2 regions of the Rhodoglobus vestalii genome follow, and region 1 is predicted to be linked to the other one. Evidence: riboswitches for the same ligand, from Rfam matches in the RefSeq annotation. Region 1 holds a riboswitch; the other holds the start of a gene.

Evidence for each region. A riboswitch is a leader RNA that binds a small molecule or an ion and turns the genes downstream of it on or off. The one in region 1 is predicted to bind glycine.
Region 2: another riboswitch for glycine. It lies ahead of FB472_RS03065 (L-serine ammonia-lyase); the one in region 1 lies ahead of gcvT (glycine cleavage system aminomethyltransferase GcvT).

Annotation. Positions count from the first base shown of each region.
Region 1 is NZ_VFRA01000001.1:782,517-789,892, forward strand. It holds gene FB472_RS03715 (CPBP family intramembrane glutamic endopeptidase) at 1-655, shown strand, start outside; gene gcvP (aminomethyl-transferring glycine dehydrogenase) at 652-3,576, opposite strand; gene gcvH (glycine cleavage system protein GcvH) at 3,576-3,947, opposite strand; gene gcvT (glycine cleavage system aminomethyltransferase GcvT) at 3,950-5,053, opposite strand; glycine riboswitch at 5,223-5,325, opposite strand; glycine riboswitch at 5,327-5,436, opposite strand; gene FB472_RS03735 (Lrp/AsnC family transcriptional regulator) at 5,490-5,921, opposite strand; gene FB472_RS03740 (ornithine cyclodeaminase) at 6,053-7,084, shown strand; gene ctlX (citrulline utilization hydrolase CtlX) at 7,092-7,376, shown strand, end outside.
Region 2 is NZ_VFRA01000001.1:635,073-642,448, reverse strand. It holds rRNA gene FB472_RS03085 (23S ribosomal RNA) at 1-1,648, shown strand, start outside; rRNA gene rrf (5S ribosomal RNA) at 1,830-1,946, shown strand; gene folP (dihydropteroate synthase) at 2,095-3,000, shown strand; gene FB472_RS03070 (pyrimidine reductase family protein) at 3,007-3,756, shown strand; gene FB472_RS03065 (L-serine ammonia-lyase) at 3,753-5,150, opposite strand; glycine riboswitch at 5,355-5,450, opposite strand; gene FB472_RS03060 (siderophore-interacting protein) at 5,572-6,399, opposite strand; gene FB472_RS03055 (bifunctional alpha/beta hydrolase/OsmC family protein) at 6,482-7,376, opposite strand, start outside.

The DNA of each region.
Region 1 (7,376 bases):
GTCCCAGCAGACTGCGACCCTAAACGCATCGCTGAGCTCGCGGCCCACATTCGACCTGATCTATCAAGTGCTGGGCATCAGCTTCGATCTTGCCCCGGTGGCGCTCGTCGCGTTTCTGCTGTGGCGCACAACACGACCGCGACTGGCACGCCTCGGAATCGACTTCACCCGTCCGGGCCGCGACAGCCTCAGCGGCATCGCCCTTGCACTCGCAATCGGCATTCCCGGCATCGTTGTCTACCTCGTTGGGCGCAACCTCGGGCTCACCGTGAACGTGGTGCCGGCAGCGCTTGATCAGTACTGGTGGACCGTACCCGTGCTGCTGTTATCTGCACTGCGCGCTGGCGTCACCGAAGAAGTGATCGTGATCGGCTACCTTTACGCGCGACTCGGCGATCTGGGGTGGGGTCGGTGGCAGATCATCATCTCAACCGCCCTCCTGCGCGGCACCTATCACCTTTATCAGGGCATCGGCGCATTCATCGGCAACATTGCGATGGGGGTGCTCTTTGGTTGGCTTTACACCCGATACGGTCGGGTGCTCCCGCTCGTGATCGCGCACACGCTCATCGATGCCGCAATTTTTGTGGGCTACGGATGGGCGGCCGCAACCTTCCCCGACATTATTGGCCCACGCACCGAAAGCACCACCTAGTGCGCGAACGCCTCAATCGGCGGGCACGAGCACACCAGGTTGCGGTCGCCGTAGGCGTTGTCGACTCGACGCACCGGTGGCCAATACTTGCCCGAAACGAGTGAACGCAGAGGGTAGACGGCCTGTTCGCGCGAGTACGCGTGCGGCCAGTCGCTCGCGATCGCCGACTGCGCCGTGTGCGGGGCATTGACGAGCGGATTGTCGTCAGCGGGCCACGTTCCGGCGGCAACGGCATCCGCTTCATCCTTGATCGCAATCATTGCGTCGATGAAACGATCGAGCTCGGCGAGGTCTTCACTCTCGGTGGGCTCCACCATGAGCGTGCCCGACACCGGGAACGACATGGTGGGCGCATGAAAACCGTAATCGATGAGGCGCTTCGCCACGTCGTTGTTATCGATTCCGGTGGCTTCCTTGAGCGGTCGCAGGTCGAGAACGCACTCGTGAGCCACCAGTCCGTTGTCTCCCGCATAGAGCACGGGGTAGTGCTCACGCAGGCGCACGGCAACGTAGTTAGCGGCGAGCACCGCAGCACCGGTCGCAGCTTTGAGGCCCGCCGATCCCATCATGCGCACGTAGGCCCAGGTGATGGGGAGGATGCTCGCGCTTCCGTAGGGCGCAGCGCTGACCGCTCCGCCGGAATGCACGTAGGGGCCCGCCTCACCGGTCTGCATGTCGAATGCGGGATGCTGTCGGCTCTGAGCCATCGGGTGCCCCGGCAGGAACTCTGCCAAATGCGCCTTCGCGACGACAGGCCCGACTCCGGGCCCACCGCCACCGTGCGGGATGCAGAAAGTTTTGTGCAGGTTGAGGTGGCTGACGTCTCCGCCAAAGTCACCGAACCGCGCATAGCCGAGCAGGGCGTTGAGGTTGGCACCATCAACATAGACCTGGCCACCAGCATCGTGCACGGCCTGCGTGATTTCGCGCACTTCGTGCTCGTACACCCCATGAGTCGAGGGGTACGTGATCATGAGGGCGGCGATTTCGGTCGCATGCTCCGCGATCTTCGCCCGCAAATCACCGAGGTCAACGTTGCCGAGTTCGTCGCACGCAACGACGACAACGCGCATACCCGCGAGCACTGCGCTGGCAGCGTTCGTGCCGTGCGCGCTCGACGGGATGAGGCAGATGGTGCGCTCGTGATCTCCGCGAGAGCGGTGGTAGCCACGAATCGCGAGGAGCCCCGCAAGCTCACCCTGGCTTCCGGCGTTGGGCTGCAGCGACGTGGTGTCGTAGCCCGTGACCTCAGCCAGCCATGATTCGAGGTGCGAAATCATGACAAGGTAACCGGCGACATCCTCTGCCGGGGCGAAGGGGTGGATGTTGCCAAATTCTGGCCACGTCACCGCTTCCATCTCGGTCGCCGCGTTCAGTTTCATCGTGCAGGAGCCCAGCGGGATCATGCCGCGGTCGAGCGCGTAATCCTTGTCGGCGAGGTACTTGAGGTAGCGCATCATGCTCGTCTCCGAGCGGTGCGTGTTGAACACGGGGTGCGTGAGGTATTCGCTCGTGCGCTCGAGGTCGGCCGGAATACTGTCGTCGTCGGGCAAGTACGCGAAGCCGGCATCCAGTCCAAAGGCTTTCGCCAGGTCGTGCTTCTGCGCGGCGAAGATACCCTCGGAGGGCTGCGTCGAGACTTCGTCAAAGCTCAAACGCACGGTGTCAGCATCCACCACATAGAGCAGGATATCGCTCTCTAGCGCCTTGGCCGCAATCGCGTGTGCCTGGCCAGTCTTCGTGACCGACAGGGTGTCGAAGAAGGTCTCATTCTCGATGGTGTAGCCGGCAGCACGCAAGCGGGAAGCGAACTCGGCGGTGTCGTAGTGGATACGCTGGGCGATCCGCTTCAGGCCCTGCGGACCGTGGTAGACGGCATACATTCCGGCCATGACCGCGAGCAGCACCTGGGCGGTACAGATATTGGAGGTCGCCTTCTCGCGGCGAATGTGCTGCTCACGAGCCTGCAAGGAAAGACGGTAGGCGGGGTCGCCGGCGGCATCCTGAGACACCCCAACGAGGCGGCCGGGCAGTTGTCGTTCGAGGCCTTTGCGCACCGACATGTAGCCGGCGTGTGGCCCGCCGAAGCCCATCGGCACTCCGAAGCGCTGCGTGGTTCCGACAGCAACGTCTGCGCCGAGCTCGCCGGGTGACGTCAGAATGGTGAGCGAGAGAAGGTCGGCCGCCACAATCGCGAGACCGCCGTGCGCCTTGACGGCAGCGATGATCTCGCTGGAATCCCAGACGCGACCCGACGCACCCGGGTACTGGATGAGCGCACCGAAGCACGCGGGCAGCTCAGGGCTCGCACCGATTGTCGCCAGGTCAAGCTCAACAAGCTCGATCCCTACAGCCTCCGCACGGTTCACGAGCAGAGCCTTGGTTTGGGGAAGGGTGTCGGCATCCACAATGAAAACGTTCGACTCGACCCGGGAGGCCCGACGCGCCAGCAGCATTCCCTCGACCGACGACGTGCCCTCATCGAGCATTGATGCGTTGGTGGTGGTCATACCAGCAAGGTCGGCAACCATTGTCTGGAAGTTGATCAGAGCCTCGAGGCGGCCCTGCGAAATCTCTGGCTGGTACGGCGTGTAGGCGGTGTACCAGCTCGGGTTCTCAAGCACATTGCGCTTGATGACGGCCGGCGTGATGGTGTCGTAATAGCCAAGACCGATCATGCTGCGACGAACCTTGTTCGCGCCGGCGAGGGCGCGCAGTTCGGCGAGCGCCTCACGCTCCGAGGCGGGAGCGGGGATCGTGGAATTCTCGACCGGAGTCTGGTGAATGGCCGGCGGAACCGCGGCATCCACGAGCGACTCGAGGCTGTCGTAGCCGACGGCGGCCAGCATGCTCGCTTGGGCGGCAGCATCTGTGCCGATATGACGATCGGCGAAGGTGTCGCTGATGATGGGGTTTGTCATTACTCGCCTGTCAGTGTGGTGTATTCGTCGAGGCTGAGCATCGACGGGAGATCGGAAAACTCGATTTTTACGAGCCAACCCTCACCAAAGGGATCGCTGTTGACGAGTTCGGGGCTGCCAGCGACAGCATCATTGGCCTCAACGACCGTGCCAGCGACGGGGGCGAAGAGCTCGCCCACCGATTTGGTGGACTCGATCTCACCAACAAGTTTTCCGGCAGTGACCGTGTCGCCCACTCTGGGCAGCTCAACGAAAACGATGTCGCCGAGTTTTTCTGCCGCATAATCGGTGATTCCGATAGTCGCAATGTTTCCCTCAACAAGCACCCACTCGTGCTCGGCGGTGTACTGCAGTTCGCTCTTCTCAGCCATGATCAGGCCTCTCTCTTGTAGAAGGGTAGGGAAATGACGGATGCAGCAATGCGACTGCCCCGCACATCAAGGTGGAGTTCGGTGCCGACGTCACTGACATCAGCGTCGACGTACGCCATAGCAATCGGGTGACCCAGCGTGGGAGACAGCGCGCCAGAAGTGATCACTCCCACCTCGGTGTCACCGTGATAGATGGCGTAGTCCGCGCGACCGGCGCGGCGACCCTCGGCGGCGAGTCCGACGAGAACGCGAGCACCAGCATCCGGACCCGCCTCTATTGCGGCACGACCGACAAAGTCACCCTCCTTGCTGAGAGCAACAACGCGACCCAGACCGGCTTGCACCGGGAACGTTGTGAGGCCCAGCTCGTGACCGTACAGCGGCATGCCCGCCTCGAGTCGCAGAGTGTCTCGACAGGCGAGACCGGCAGGCACGAGACCGAGGGGTTCGCCGGCAACGGTGAGCGCCGCCCAAAGGTCGGCGGCGGCATCCACCTGAATGTAGAGTTCGAAACCATCTTCGCCGGTGTAGCCGGTGCGCGCGATGATGAGGTCGTGCCCGATGAAAGTGGCGGCGGTTTCACGGTAGTACTTGAGTTCATCAAGCGGGGTGGCGAAGTCACCGAGCCCCGCGGTTGCTTCGAGAATGGCGCGCGATACCGGCCCCTGCACCGCGATGAGCGCGTAGTCGTCACTCTCGTCGGTGACCGTGACATCAAAGCCTTTAGCGCGTTCGCTGAGCGCTGTCGCCGCCGCGAATCGGTTGCCAGCGTTCGCGACCACTAAGAAGTGATCGTCGGCGAGGCGGTAGGCGACGAGATCGTCGATGATTCCGCCTGTCTCATTCAGGATCAGGCTGTACTTGGCTTGCGCGAGAGCCATCGCCGAAAGCTTGCCGGCAAGTGCGAAGTCGAGGTAGGCGCCGGCATCCGCTCCACGCACATGGATTTCGGCCATGTGCGAGATGTCGAAGATTCCCGCGGCCGTGCGAACCGCATGGTGCTCGGCGAGGTCGGAGCTGTAGCGCACCGGCATCATCCAGCCGGCAAAATCGGTGAACGCGGCCCCAAGCTGTTCATGAATGCCGTGAAGTGGCGAATACCTCATCGCGGAGGGCGGGGTCGCGGTCACTGCGGCGGTGGATATTGCTGCGGCGGTGGATATTGCTGCGGCGGTGGATGTTGCTGCGGCTGTCGCTGCGGCGTCAGCGGGGGAAGCTGCAGGCGTTGTTGCATCGATCACGGAGTTCTCCTGGCACATGGCTGGTGAATAGAACTCCCCCTCTGTGATGAGCCTGAGAGCTTCACGCACTTTTAAGCTAGTGCGCTTTCACCGTCGGCGGAACCTCCTGATGTTTCGAGATTCTCTTTCCAGAGTGGCCAGTGCGATGCGGTACATGAACCTGAGAGATTGGCGGGGAGGCTTGCTCCTTCGGTGCCGTGCTCGGAGTCATGATGACACCGGATGCTCGGCTCTCCCGCATCGTGTTGCGGCCCGATGTTCAGTTATTAGCTCAGCATAGCAATGAGCGGGGTGTATCGGCCTACAGCATGGCCGAACTGAGCAGCAGGCTGGTCTCACTATTAACTACGCCGTCGACGTTGCGCATGCGGGCGAGGACTCGATCAAAGTTGCTGAGACTGTCAGTGCGGATGTCGGCCACGAGATCCCAGGCGCCGTTGGTGGTGTGAAGTGCGTGGATCTCTGGCAAGCCTCGCAGCTTGCGAATCACGGCATCCGTTGACCTCCCCTCCACCTCGATAAAGGAGATGGCCCGAATGATCGAGGGGTCACGATCTTCGCGAACGCGCACCGAAAAACCGAGCACCGTTCCGCCGCTGACGAGGCGGTCGATGCGACTGGTGACAGTGGCTCGGGTGACGTCGAGGCGGCGCGCTAGGCTCGCTACAGACTCGCGGCCATCGGCCCGGAGTGCGGCGAGAAGGCGGCGGTCCAGATCATCCAATTGAGCCATGCACAAAGTGTACAGCGGTGCTCTCAATTATGCACAGTCGCTGGCTAAAAATCGCGTCTATTGGGTGTTGTGAGTGCATAGTGCACATTCGTAGCGTGGGGAGTAGTAATACTGCAACGAGAGGAGTGACCATGGTCAACTACGTGGACGTCAACAACATGCGACGCTGGATTTCTGACACCGGAATTGAGCCCATCATTATGGGCATCGTGGGCTACCTTGAGCAGGATTATGCCAAGTGGCCCCAGTTCGACAAGACCCCTCGGGTTGCGGCTCACTCCGCTGAGGGAGTAATTGAACTCATGCCCACGAGCGATGGCGAAACGTATGCCTTTAAGTACGTCAACGGCCACCCCTCTAACCCCGGCAACGGTTTTCAGACCGTCACCGCTCTCGGCATGCTCGCACGCGTCGACAACGGTTACCCCACCTTCCTGTCGGAGATGACACTGCTGACGGCACTCCGCACCGCCGCGACCTCGGTGCTTGCTGCCCGTGCACTCGCCCGCCCAGACTCGAAGGTGCTCGCCCTCATCGGCACCGGAACCCAGTCGGAGTTTCAGGCTCTCGGATTCCGTGCTGGCCTCGGTATTACGCGGCTGCGGGCGTGGGACACCGATCCTGCCGCTCTCGACAAGTTCATCCGTAACGTTGAGCCGCTCGGTTTCGAGGTTGTGCGCGCGACCTCGGCCGCGGATGCCGTTGCTGGCGCCGACATCGTCACCACCTGTACCGCAGACAAGGCAAACGCGAAGATTCTGACCACCGGCATGATCGAACCCGGAATGCACCTCAACGCGATCGGTGGAGACTGCCCCGGCAAAACGGAGCTCGAAGCCGACATCGTTCGCAACTCGACCGTGTTCGTTGAGTTTCCCGAGCAGACCCGTATCGAGGGTGAGATTCAGCAGCTTGAGGCCGACTCCCCCATCACCGAACTCTGGGAGGTGCTCGCCGGGCGCGCCGCAGGCCGCACGTCGGTCGACGAAGTCACCCTCTTCGACTCGGTGGGTTTTGCGATCGAAGACTTCTCGGCATTGCGCTACGTATTTGACGCGGTTCGTGGCACCGACTATGCCACCGACCTTGATCTGATTGCCGACCCAGCCGACCCCAAGGACCTGTTCTCGCTCGTGTCGCGCGCACCCGCGCTGCTCGCGTAGGTCGCCGGTGAGCGTTCAGGCCCCCTCGGCCGCCGTACTGATCCGACCCCATCTGTTCACGCCGAATGGTCAGACCGCCAGTGACAACGCCTTCCAGTCGACCGATCCCACCCGCACCCCGGATGAGATTGCTCGCGCCGCGTACGACGAGTCGACGATGGTGGCAGAAACGTTGCGCGACGCTGGCGTCAGCATCCACGTGTTTGATGACACCGAGAGCACTCGCCCTGACAGCGTGTTCCCGAACAACTGGTTTTCGACGCACAGCGGCGGGCGCGTTGCCGTGTATCCG
Region 2 (7,376 bases), 150 kb from region 1:
AGGCCGACAGGCGTAGTCGATGGACAACGGGTTGATATTCCCGTACTGACGAAGAACCGCCCCAACTAATCCAGTAATGCTAAGTATCTGAATCCCCTAGACCGATCCCTTCGGGGTGAGGCGTGGGGCCTAGCGTACGACCCTATTCTGGTGCGGTTAGCGTATTAACAGGTGTGACGCAGGAAGGTAGCTGAGCCGGGCGATGGTTGTCCCGGTCTAAGGATGTAGGGCGAACGATAGGCAAATCCGTCGTTCATTAAGCCTGAGACCCGATGGGTAGTCCTCACGGACGAAATCAGTGATCCTATGCTGCCAAGAAAAGCATCGACGCGAGGTTCAAGTTACCCGTACCCCAAACCGACTCAGGTGATCAGGTAGAGAATACCAAGGAGATCGAGAGAATCGTGGTTAAGGAACTCGGCAAAATGCCCCCGTAACTTCGGGAGAAGGGGGGCCTAAGGCGTGAACGGATTTACTCCGGGAGCGCTGCAGGGCCGCAGAGACCAGTGGGAAGCGACTGTTTACTAAAAACACAGGTCCGTGCTAAGTCGCAAGACGATGTATACGGACTGACGCCTGCCCGGTGCTGGAAGGTTAAGAGGAACGGTTAGCCGTAAGGCGAAGCTGTGAATTTAAGCCCCAGTAAACGGCGGTGGTAACTATAACCATCCTAAGGTAGCGAAATTCCTTGTCGGGTAAGTTCCGACCTGCACGAATGGCGTAACGACTTCCCAGCTGTCTCAACCGCGAACTCGGCGAAATTGCACTACGAGTAAAGATGCTCGTTACGCGCAGAAGGACGGAAAGACCCCGTGACCTTTACTATAGCTTTGTATTGGTGTTCGGTGTGGCTTGTGTAGGATAGGTGGGAGACTGTGAAGCTTGGACGCTAGTTCAGGTGGAGTCGTTGTTGAAATACCACTCTGGTCACTCTGGATATCTAACTTCGAACCGTGATCCGGTTCAGGGACAGTGCATGGTGGGTAGTTTAACTGGGGCGGTTGCCTCCCAAAAAGTAACGGAGGCGCCCAAAGGTTCCCTCAACCTGGTTGGTAATCAGGTGTCGAGTGTAAGTGCACAAGGGAGCTTGACTGTGAGACTGACAAGTCGAGCAGGGACGAAAGTCGGGACTAGTGATCCGGCAGTGGCTTGTGGAAGCGCTGTCGCTCAACGGATAAAAGGTACCTCGGGGATAACAGGCTGATCTTGCCCAAGAGTCCATATCGACGGCATGGTTTGGCACCTCGATGTCGGCTCGTCGCATCCTGGGGCTGGAGTAGGTCCCAAGGGTTGGGCTGTTCGCCCATTAAAGCGGTACGCGAGCTGGGTTTAGAACGTCGTGAGACAGTTCGGTCCCTATCCTCTGCGCGCGCAGGAAATTTGAGAAGATCTATCCCTAGTACGAGAGGACCGGGATGGACGAACCTCTGGTGTGTCAGTTGTTCCGCCAGGAGCACCGCTGATTAGCTACGTTCGGAATGGATAACCGCTGAAAGCATCTAAGCGGGAAGCCAGCTTCAAGATGAGATTTCCATGGCTTAGGCCGAGAGACTCGCAGCTAGACTACTGCGTTGATAGGCTGGATGTGGAAGCAGGGACTAACGACCTGTGGAGCTGACCAGTACTAATAAGTCGATAAATTGATAACACCCCACCTCACTGGGTATCCTCGGATCCCCAATGGTGAATGAGAAGAATTCTCGCGTCCACTTTGTGGTTCCCGATTTACGGTCGGGAACTGCGCCCAGCACACACTGCTCGGGGCCCTCATAACAGAGGAGTCTCAAGTGTTGTGAACTGGCCCAGACTGATACATAAATCAATAGTGTTTCGGCGGCCATAGCGAGAGGGAAACGCCCGGTCACATTCCGAACCCGGAAGCTAAGACTCTCTGCGCCGATGGTACTGCAAGGGGGACCTTGTGGGAGAGTAGGACACCGCCGGACTTCAATTGTGAAAAAGCCACAGCCAGTGCTGAAATGCACCGGGTGTGGCTTTTTCGCTTTAACCAGGGCGGGAAGAATCGCGCTGCCGTGGCTGCTGACTGCCCAGTTTCCGGTCTGGTTGTCAGGGTTGTCGCTGAGAATAGAAGGTATGAGTTTCCCGCTGCCTCCGCTTCATAATCCGCACCGTCAAATCGGTGACCGGGTTTTCGACTTCTCCAAACAGGTTGCGGTGATGGCGATCATCAATCGCACGCCCGATTCTTTCTACGATTCAGGAACCAATTTTGCGCTGGAGGACGCGGTCGCCGCAGCCCTGCGCGCTGTCGACGAAGGTGCAGACTGGGTAGACATCGGCGGCGTGCCATTTGCCCCGGGGGATCCACTTGATGTGAACGATGAAGCTGATCGAGTTATCCCGGTCGTTCGCGCGTTGCGGGAGAAATCCGACGTCGTGATCTCCGTCGACACATTTCACGCGGAGGTGGCTCGCCGTAGCATAGAGGCAGGTGCCACCGTGATCAACGACACCACCGGCCTCAGCGATCCGAACCTGGCGTCGGTAGTCGCGGACAGCGAAGCATCGCTCGTTCTGGTGCATTCACGGGCGCGCCCACGCACACAGTTTGCGCGACCGCAGTACGACGACGTTGCGATCGAAGTCCGCGACTTTTTGGCCGCCCGCGTTCAACGAGCCCTCGACTCCGGTGTGCCGGACTCGCGCCTGTTCGTTGATCCCGGTCACGACCTGAATAAGAACACACTCCACAGCCTTGAACTTGTTCGCAGGCTCGATGTTATTACCGAGCTGGGATTTCCCACCCTCGTCGCTCTGTCCAACAAGGACTTCATCGGGGAGGTACTCGATCGTGCCAAGCGGGAGCGTCTCGAGGGATCGCTCGCGTCAGCTGTGGCGTGTGTGCTCCTTGGAGCTCGCGTCGTCAGGGTTCACGAGGTCGCCCAGAGCGTGGCCGCGATACGGATGGCAGAGGCGATTCTCGGGTTGCGAGAGCCGGCATTCTTGAAGCACAACATGTCTGACGAGAACGAAAGGTAGGTTCCGGTGGCATCGGCATCCGACATCCATTTCCTGCAGTCAACCCAATCGCTGACCGACGAAGAGCTCCTTGCTCACTATGCGGTTCGGAATCGTGATCTGCCCTGGCTACGAGCAAACTTTGTCTCCAGCATTGATGGGGCCTCCACCCATGAGGGCGTTTCGGGCGGTCTGGGAACTGAATCCGATGGCCGCGTCTTCGCTCTGCTGCGCAGGCTCGCAGACGTGATCGTGGTGGGTGCAGGAACCGTGCGTCAGGAGGGGTACCGTAACCTCGCCCTCGATGATGCCGCCGTCGAGTGGCGCACGCGCAATGGGCTCTCGCCCCAGCCACCGTTCGCGCTCGTCAGCGGATCGCTGACGCTTGACCCGCAGGAGCTAGCGGCCTACGCGGCGCGGCCGCTAGTCATCACCACACAGAGTTCTCCCGAAGGTGACCGGGAGCGGCTGAGCGAAGTCGCGGAGGTGATCATTGCTGGCGAGAACGAGGTCGACACGGTTGTACTAAAGAGAGAGCTGGCTGAGCGCGGCTACCCGCAACAGCACAGCGAAGGCGGACCGAAGTTGTTTGCGACCATGATCCGCGAGGGAATCGTGGATGAACTCTGTCTCACCGTGAGCCCGCGGCTGGAAGGTGGTTCAGCGCGGCGGATCGTCGACGCCGAGGAAGCGAGCCCCCAAGCGATGACTCTCGCACACGCCCTCAGCGCCGATGACGGAACACTACTGCTGCGCTATGTGCGAGCGGCGGGCTAGCACTCCACGACGTTGACAGCGAGGCCACCCATCGACGTTTCTTTGTAGCGCGAACTCATGTCTTTGCCCGTCTCAGCCATCGTGATGATGACCTCGTCAAGAGATACCCGGTGAGTACCGTCACCCCAGAGCGCCATCTTGGCGGCATTGATTGCCTTAGCTGCCGCGATTGCGTTCCGCTCGATGCAGGGGATCTGAACGAGACCGCCGATGGGATCGCACGTCAGTCCAAGGTTATGTTCCATGGCGATCTCCGCGGCATTCTCAACCTGCTCGGGGGTTCCGCCCAAGATCTCGGCCAACCCGGCCGCCGCCATCGAAGACGCAGACCCGACCTCACCCTGGCATCCGACTTCCGCCCCAGAGATAGACGCCATGCGCTTGTAGAGCACTCCGACGGCAGCGCTGGCCAGCAAGAAGCGCACGGTAGCGGCATCCTTCGTAGCCTGGTCAGCATCGTGCATGCCCGGGGCATAGTGCGTGGCGTAGAAGAGTACGGCGGGAATAATGCCGGCGGCGCCGTTGGTGGGGGCGGTCACTACTCGCCCACCCGAGGCATTCTCTTCATTCACAGCGAGGGCAACGAGGTTGACCCACTCCTGCCAAAACGCGGGATCGCGATCGGGGTCCTCCTGGCGAAGGCGGGCATGCCAAGCTGGAGCGCGTCGGCGCACGTTGAGGGTACCGGGAAGGTTGCCGGAGCGTTCCAAACTGTTGTTCTTGCACTCGTCCATGACGTCGCGGATGTGCAGAAGGCCGGCGGTGACCTCAGCCTGCGTGCGGCGAGCGAGTTCGTTGCGAAGCATCACGCCGCTGAAACTGAGGCCCTCCGCTCGGCAGTGGGCAAGCAACTGCGCGGCAGTGCGGAACGGTAGGGGATCGGCGACTGTGGCGGCGTCGGTGGGCGAGCTGCCGTCACGGTTGTCACCCTCGCGGTAGATGAATCCGCCTCCGATTGAGAAGTACGTCGCCTCAAGTACGGCGCCACCTTCCGCGTCGTATGCCGCGAAACGCATGCCGTTCGGATGCCCGTCAAGCACCGTGAGCGGATGCAGCGCAATCGCACCCTCGGTGAAGGGAACTTCACGGCTGCCGGCAAGCTGCAGCACTCCTGAATTCTCAATACGCTCGAGGGTCGTCTCCATTTCCGCGGGAAGAACCTGGTCGGGAAGCTTGCCCTCCAACCCAATGAGCACTGCGCTCATGGTGCCGTGACCGGCACCCGTGGCAGCGAGAGAGCCGTAGAGCCGCACGCCGAGAGTGGCGACGGAGTTGAGCATCCCGTGTCCGGCGAGATCGGCTGCGAATGATGCGGCAGCGCGCATGGGGCCGACCGTGTGGGAACTGGAGGGACCGATTCCGACGGTGAAGAGATCGAAGCTGCTCAGCGGCACCTCTTCGAGGGAAGGGGTTGGTACTTCAGTTCTGGGCGTCAGATTGCGAATTGGCACGGTGACTCCATTTCTTCACCACACATCATCGTGCGGGTGTCGTTGAGTCCTCTCCGCTCTGTATTGGGCCTGAGAGTTTCCGCACGCTTGTGGCGTTGCGTTGCCCCGCCGGCGAGTCGGGCAGGGCCGACTGCTTTTCAGAGTTGCCTATCCGCTGCGGTACTGGTGCCTGAGAGATTCCCGGAGAGGGTTTGCTCCTACGGCGCCAACCATCGATCGGAAGGACTCTCCCGCAGCGGTATGACGGCTATTCATTTGTTCTTTCAGCATACACTTCGGCCAGCAGGCACCAGCCTCTAATTTTCGGGTGCTGGGAAGACGCTAGTTTCTCGACCGACTGCGCTGAACCGCAGAGCTTCGCACGCTAGTCCTCGGGGTCGTTGGGGTCGATCGGGGCATGGTGGTCAGCGTCGACAACGCCACGGCGCCAATACCCGTCGATGGAAACCTGCTGCTTGGGCAGCCCCAGCTCGCGACGCAGGTAGCGGCGTAGTGACACAAGGGTGCCCGCTTCACCAGCGAGGAAAACAAAGGTCGATTCTTCGATCGAACCAAGAGAGCGCAGCGCGCTGTCCAACTGCCCGAGACCATCGCGGCGGTACAGCCATTCAGCAGTGATCCGAGCGTGCTGTTCCACGCTGAAATAGTCCTTGACGCTTTCGTCGGCAACATCGAATAGCGCTGAGATGTGTACCGAAGTGGGGAGCATGTCGATCCAGCGAGAGCACGCAGGTAAAGCGGTCTCATCGGCGATAAGGATGACGTGGGTCGCCCCCTGGGGAAGGAGGCGTGAACCACGCGGTCCCGCGATCGCGAGCGCATCGCCAACAGCGGCTCGAGCAGCCCACGCGGACGCTGGACCGTCATCGCCATGAACGACAAAATCGATGTCGAGTTCGTGATGGTCGGTGTGACTACGGAAGCCCAATGGAGTGTAATAGCGCGAAATTGTCACGCCCGTTTTAGATTTTTTCACCCCATCTTCCGTCACAACGGGCGCTGATAGATTGCCTGTTTCGGGGTCAGGGAGGAAGACCTTGATGTGATCTGCTGGACCGCTGCTCACGAATCCAGCAAGCTCATCACCGCTCAGAGTGATCCGCGTGATGGAAGCGGTGGGGCGAGTGATCGCGCTCACTGTGACGTGGCGCACAGCGGGGGGATGTTTGACGGTTTCGCGTTCAATAGTCATGGTTGGTTGGCGATCCCGCCGGCTCATTTCGCTCAAGAAGTTAGGCTTACCTAATAAGCCTAACGCTCGGAGGCCGCTTGGGCTACCCGCCCGCCATTGTGACTCTCGTCGAAATTGAGATTTCACCCTCTAGCGTGAGGTGCACGGGACACCTGTTGGCGATGGCGAGCAGCGACTCGCGCTGTTGATCGGAGAGGTCGCCGTCGAGAGCGAGTTCACGCGTGATGTGCTCAACCATGCCCTCCGAAGAAGAACAGTGATCGCACTCGGCAGCATCAATCCGCTCTCGAGTCAACCGCACGCTGAGCCCATCGAGGGGAATCTTCTTGCGATTGGCATACATGCGTACCGTGATTGAGGTACAACTACCGAGCCCCGCGAGAACAAAATCGTAGGGCGCCGGCCCATGATTCTCGCTGAGGGGTGCCGGCTCGTCTGCGGCGAACTCATGGCCCGAAGCGAAGACCCGTTGCTCGTAGCGTGCCGGGCCGCTCTCAGCGACGACAACAGATTTTCCATCGCTCGTGACGGATGCCGCACTCGCGGTGGCTGTCGAGCGTGGCGCCGACGGGCCGAAAGCATAGCGTGCGCCCCAAGCCGCAATAACGCTGGCGGCAAACTCGGCGTCGCCTCGATTGCTGAGCATATGGTCTGCACCGTCGAGGGCGATGAAGGACTTTGGGTGTGTGGCAGCGTCGAAAATCTCGCGCGCGTTATCGATGCCGACAATCTGGTCACTGGGTGAATGCACGACAAGAAGTGCGGCATCCAAATCTCGAAGTCGCCCCGACTGGGATTGCGCGGCAATATCGTCGAGCAACTGTTTGCGGATTGTGAAATCGCGCCCACCAAGATGAACCTGTGCTTCGCCCTCGCGCACGATCGTAGCGGTGGTCCCACCAAATAGGTTGGCGACGTGCGACGGATCGCTTGGGCTGCCGATTGTCACGAGAGCACGTGCGGAGGGAACCTGGTGG